One region of the Sporosarcina sp. YIM B06819 genome, then DNA from elsewhere that is predicted to be linked to it. Evidence: riboswitches for the same ligand, from Rfam matches in the RefSeq annotation. Region 1 holds a riboswitch; the other holds the start of a gene.
The links. A riboswitch is a leader RNA that binds a small molecule or an ion and turns the genes downstream of it on or off. The one in region 1 is predicted to bind thiamine pyrophosphate.
Positions count from the first base shown of each region.

Region 2: another riboswitch for thiamine pyrophosphate. It lies ahead of tenA (thiaminase II); the one in region 1 lies ahead of R2B72_RS13675 (ABC transporter substrate-binding protein).

Region 1 covers NZ_JAWLIQ010000020.1:5,847-9,035, reverse strand. Annotated here, with positions in the region: gene nagE (N-acetylglucosamine-specific PTS transporter subunit IIBC) at 1-777, shown strand, start outside; TPP riboswitch at 1,084-1,192, shown strand; gene R2B72_RS13675 (ABC transporter substrate-binding protein) at 1,330-2,340, shown strand; gene R2B72_RS13670 (MTH1187 family thiamine-binding protein) at 2,353-2,643, shown strand; gene R2B72_RS13665 (ABC transporter permease) at 2,640-3,189, shown strand, end outside.
Region 2 covers NZ_JAWLIQ010000001.1:95,417-98,605, reverse strand. Annotated here, with positions in the region: gene R2B72_RS00540 (AAA family ATPase) at 1-21, opposite strand, end outside; gene R2B72_RS00535 (exonuclease SbcCD subunit D) at 18-1,175, opposite strand; TPP riboswitch at 1,327-1,430, shown strand; gene tenA (thiaminase II) at 1,577-2,269, shown strand; gene R2B72_RS00525 (ABC transporter ATP-binding protein) at 2,256-3,005, shown strand; gene R2B72_RS00520 (ABC transporter permease) at 3,002-3,189, shown strand, end outside.

The DNA.
Region 1 (3,189 bases):
GGTATTAATGATATCCCTAACTTCTTGGCAGGTACAGGAACAAAAGGTGTTACGGGTATGTACCAAGCTGGTTTCTTCCCAATTATGATGTTTGGTTTACCAGCTGCTGCTCTTGCTATGTACCATACTGCAAAAACAAAACGTAAAAAACAAACAGCATCATTGATGATAGCAGCAGGATTTGCTGCATTCTTTACAGGTGTTACTGAACCAATTGAATTTGCATTTATGTTCTTAGCTCCAGCACTTTATATTGTTCATGCTGCTTTAACAGGTCTATCTTTATTTATCGCTGCTTCATTCCATTGGACATCAGGGTTTGGATTTAGTGCTGGTTTTGTCGATATGTTCTTAAGTTCAAGAAACCCACTTGCTAACCAGCCTTATATGTTAATCGTCCAAGGTTTAGTGTTTGCAGTTATTTACTACGTGATTTTCCGTTTCCTAATCGTCAAATTCAACCTGAAAACGCCTGGTCGTGAAGATGATGAGGATATCCAAGAAGACGGACCAGTTGCTTCAGCTGGGGGCAATAAATACTCAGGTATGGCTGCAACAATTTATGACGGTCTAGGCGGAGACGCTAACGTTACTTCTGTCGATAATTGTATAACACGCTTACGTATCGAAGTAAAAGATATGGATAAAGTTGATCAAAAGAAGATCAAAAGCACAGGTGTACCTGGCATCAACATTGTCGGATCCCATAGTATTCAAGTTATCATCGGAACGAGTGTACAGTTTGTAGCTGACGAGATTAAGAAGATTCGTAAATAATGAAATGCGGAAGGATCGGGTCATCACATACCTGGTCCTTTTTTCTATTCCATGGAATATTATCTAGCAAAAATGGATATACTACTATTCACAGAGGGGCGGCACATCTCTGTCCCGCGTAAGGGGCACTTTCGGCGGAAGGTGGAAAATAATACGACGCCCATCCGACTAGGGATTTGCCTAGTAGTGCCGCGATTTACATAGAGTATTTCTACTCCTTATCCCCTTCTATTTATTTGGTACTTGCTTCCTTCGCATGAATGTGGCAGAGTAGTAGATGTATTACTAAAAAAAATTCATATGATTCCAATTATGTGGGGGGACCAGTCAAGCTGGTTGAGATTTACTCAGAAAGTATAGACCCTTAGAACCTGATCTGGTTGACACCAGCGGAGGGAACATACTCATTAGCTATGTCTATTGTTTATGCGTTCTTCGGTTGCCCGGAGAACGCATTTTTGCGTTTATTCAGTAGAATACACATAAAACCTCAGTACGGATTTACGTCATGGCGTAATTGATTTCCGCGACAACCGTTCACGCGTAATTGCTATGAATTTAAGAGGAGGAATAGAGTTGAGAAAAGTTTGGCTGTTCGTCATGCTAAGTGTCTTATTAACAGCATGTAGTGCCGATACTGGCAATGAATCAAAGAAAGACGGCGAGTTAGAAAAAATCCGATTTGTACTCGATTGGACCCCAAATACAAACCATACTGGCTTGTACGTCGCACAGGAAAAAGGCTTTTTTAAACAACAAGGACTTGATGTGGAAATAATGCTACCTGGTGAAGCAGGTGCTGACCAGCTTGTAGCAGCAGATAAAGCACAATTTGGCATTGGCGCACAAGAATCGCTGACAGAAGCACGTGCACAAGAAATTCCTATCGTGTCCATCGCAGCCATTCTCCAGCATAATACGTCAGGGTTTGCTTCTTTGAAGAAAGACGGCATTGAATCCCCGAAGGATTATGAAGGAAAAACCTATGGGGGCTGGGGTGCTCCCGTTGAACAAGCGGTCATTTCTTCATTAATGAACAAAGAACAGGCAGATGTCGAGCAAGTTGAATTTATCAACATGGGGAATTCTGACTTCTTCACAGCAGTCGAACGTGATATTGACTTCGCATGGATTTACTATGCCTGGACAGGCATCGAAGCCGAACTGCGTGGAGTTGACCTAAATATGCAGTACTTAAAAGATTTCTCGGACAAGCTTGACTATTATACGCCTGTCATTACGACAAGTGAAAAAATGATTAGCAACAACCCAGACACTGTTCGTTCTTTTGTTAAGGCCGTTACGCAAGGCTACGAATTCGCCATTGCCAATCCAGATGAAGCAGCATCGATTTTATCGAAAGCGGTTCCTGATCTAGATGAAGAACTCGTCAAAGCAAGCCAGCAATGGATTTCTTCGCGATACCAAGACGACGCACCGCGTTGGGGTGAGCAACAGCTGAGCACTTGGCAAAACTACGCTGAGTGGATGAATGACAATGATTTACTAGACGGCGAATTTATCGCAGAAGATGCTTTTACCAATGAATTTCTACCCAAATAAGGAGGCGTTACTATGACAAACGCACTGTTGAGTATTCAAATCATACCGAAAACACCCAATGGAGAAGATGTGATTCCTTACGTCGACGCTGCTATTGCGGTCATTGATGAGTCTGGAGTCCCTTACCAAGTATCACCACTAGAAACGACAATGGAAGGTAACTTGACGGAGTTACTCGCTATTGTACAAAAAATGAATGAGCGCATGGTTGCAATCGGTTCACTAAGTATCATTTCACAAGTAAAAATATTTTATAAGCCAGATGGTGCTTCCATGGACAAATTGACGGAGAAATACCGTTGAAACACTTATTAAAAAAAGGATGGCGACCAACATTGGTCATCATCCTTTTACTTATCCTATGGGAAATAGCCGGTCACCTATTTGATATTCCAGCATGGTTACTCCCCGTCCCTACACAAGTATGGCAAGAAGTCATTCATGGTTGGACGCATTATTCTGGTCATATCTTATCGACTATCCGTCTCACACTTACTGGTTATGCGATTGGCGTCATCGTAGGCCTAGCTGTTGCCATAGTGCTATTCCGTCTACCCGTGTTACAGGAAGCCCTTTATCCGTTACTGATATTATCGCAAAACATTCCGATTATCGTGTTGGCACCTTTGCTCGTCATCTGGTTCGGATTCGGTATGTTGCCGAAAGTGATTATTATTGTACTCGTGTGCTTTTTCCCAATTACCATCGCCGCATTAGATGGTTTGCGGCAAACGGACCGAGATTTATTGCATTATATGAAAATGACAGGGGCAACAAATCGGCAAATTTTTTGGAAGTTGCAATGGCCCTATGCCCTTCCCTCTCTCTTTTCCGGTTTAAAAATTGCAG
Region 2 (3,189 bases), on a different contig from region 1:
TGTTAATTGGATAGGTTTCATTGCGCAAGCCCCTCCTTGTGCATAACTTCGTGAAGCACTTGTGCAAACAGTTCTTCTGTTTCCGCATCCGCCGCTTCACCCTTCATTTCCTCGTAAAATGCTTTAAAAAGTGCCACATCATCCTGTTTTCCATGGTCAATCCGCTGTTCATTCTCTTCATTCCTTAACGGCATAAACATTTTCCGTTCAACATGCATTGCATTCGGATAGACCGACCGAACCTTTTCCATTGGGAATAAAACCGGCGTGTCATCTAGCAACTTAACGAATACATAATCTTCACTAATGGCATGCAATAAAATGTCCTCCATTGTGCCTTCCACTGTCCGCATATCATGCTGGGGTATCAGTTCCCGTTTTTCAACAACCACTTGTCCTTCAGCATCAAGTTCAACAACAAAAAATCCTTTGTTGTGATGTTGTTCTGAAATGGAATATTTCATGGGCGAACCTGCATAGCGAACAGTTTCATTCAACACATAATGCGCCTGATGTAAGTGACCGAGTGCTGTATAATGGAATGGCTCGAATAGATGTGCTGATACATATTCAGCGCCCCCAATAGCTAGCGGACGTTCCGAATCGCTCGTGTTCGCTTCACTTTCTCCGTGAGAAGTCACGAATGCATGTCCAACAAAAACATGACGCGCGTTTTCCTGCAAGTTTGCACAAATACTTTCTGTTACTTTTTTCATTGCATCATTATGATTGGAAATTGTGGCATCATCGTGAAGATGTTTCACAACGGAAGGGTCTGCAAACGGCACTAGGTGGAAATGAACTTCACCGAATTCATCCGACAGAACGACTGGCTCAATGTCCTTCGCCATTTGACCAGCAATATGATAACCGTTAGCCCGCATCAAACCGCTACCGAAGTTCAGCCTCCCCGGGCTATCATGATTGCCGCCGATTGCAAGAACAGGCGTCTTCAATTCTAGTATTATTTTTTCAAGTACCTCATCGAGCAACGCAACTGCCTCAGTTGGCGGTACTGCCCGGTCATACAAATCTCCTGCGATAATAACCGCATCTGGCTTCTCTTCTTTTATCGCTTCAATAAACTGATCCAGCACATAGCGCTGCCCATCTGTCATATAAACTCCTTGAACTAGTTTGCCTAAATGCCAATCCGCCGTATGGAAAAATTTCAATGTCTTGTCCCCTTTCGACCCTCTTTGCTACTACTTTACAGGACTAGGCCGAAAAAATGAATCCATTGCCACTTTTCCTCCTATTTCCATACTAATGGTTGACCTTGTGATTTACATATGCCTATAATGGGGGCAAGTCCAATTGCATAAGATCCACCGCTAGGGGTGCTCTAACAGAGCTGAGAGAGGCATGTGCCTTGACCCTTATAACTTGAACTGGTTAATACCAGCGTAAGGAAGAGGTGCTGACAAGAAATTCTGCCGGTCTATCTTCCGGATATTTTTGACTGTCCACAACCCACTTCTTCTTCAAGGAGTGGGTTTTTAACTTTATTCTTCCAAGTAAAGTTAAAGCCTCCGGCGGATTGATTGGATAAAAATAAAAAGGGAGTGTTTTAGTTATGAAATTTACTGACCGCTTGCTTGAAAAGACCTTACCAATCTGGAGACAGAATCATAGCCATCCATTTGTGCAAGGTATTGGTGATGGGACGCTCGATCCGGATAAATTTAGATTTTATATGGTGCAAGATTACTTGTATTTAATTGACTACGCAAAAGTGTTTGCGATTGGCGCTGTTAAAGCGGACGATTTGGAAACGATGGGCAAGTTTGCAACGCTACTTGATGGTACGTTGAACACCGAAATGGCCCTACACCGAAGCTATGCACAACGATTTGGTATTTCGGTACAAGAACTTGAAGCCGCAAAGCCGTCCCCTATTGTGCTTGCGTACACGCATTATATGTTGCATGTTTGCCAAAATGGGACAGTTGCAGAAGTCATTGCGGCATTGCTTCCTTGTGCGTGGAGTTATTGGGAAATTGGCAAGGAGCTGAATGCTATTCCAGGTGCCAAAGATCATCCGTTATACGGAGATTGGGTCCGCATGTATTCATCAGACGAATTCGGTGAACTCGCTAGTTGGTGCATCGAATTGATGGATAAAGCTGCGGCTGGTAAACCTGAACATGAACTGTTGAAACTCGAAGAAATTTTCCTTAATACGACACGTTTTGAATACATGTTCTGGGATATGGCAAACGACAAACAGATGTGGCCTGGAGAAAAAAGTTTTCATGTTGGCGTTTGACCGTATTTCATTTAATTATCCATCCGCTAGCAACATACTCGATGGACTGTCATTTACCATCCATCCTGGCGAATTCATTTCGATTGTCGGTGTGAGTGGCTCGGGAAAAAGTACGATTTTCCGCCTTGTTACCGGGTTGGATGAACCTACAGCAGGGACCATTTCACTTGCGGACAATCCAGACGGCAATCGCCTTGGAAAAGTAGGCTATATGCCACAACAAGATCTACTTCTACCGTGGCGAACCATTTTAGAAAATGCCTGCCTCCCACTTGAAATCTCAGGGATGGATAAGCAGCCCGCACGTGAACTGGTCCAGCCACTATTGCATGAATTTGGGCTTGCCGGAACAGAAGACCGTTATCCAGCCGAATTATCAGGTGGTATGAAACAGCGTGTAGCTTTTCTACGCGCAGTCTTGTCTGGCAATCCCTTACTACTGTTGGATGAACCTTTTTCAGCACTCGATGCCATCACACGGCTCTCCATGCAGGAATGGTTGATCGACCAATGGAAAAAGCGACAAGTTACGGTTTTATTCATAACCCATGATGTCGAAGAAGCCTTATTTCTATCCGATCGTATTTTTCTATTGAAAAATAAACCGGTCAATTCAATCGAAGAGATCGAAGTACCTCTTGCAAGACGACGAACACGTATTGATTTACATCATCCCGAAATGCTCGAACTGAAAGAGCGGTTGCTTAGTAATCTGCGGAGCGAGGTACACGTATGAAAAATACTTCTTCCCTTATGATTTTCATACTGTTCGTCTGTTTTTGGGAGCTAGGTGCACGCCTTTACGACAAACCGTTCATCCTGCCTTCTCCCATTCAAATCTTAGGTCGGTTTTGGGAGCTAAAGGAAGTATTATTACTGAATCATTTGCCAGCGACTTTGCTAACGATCATCATCGGGCT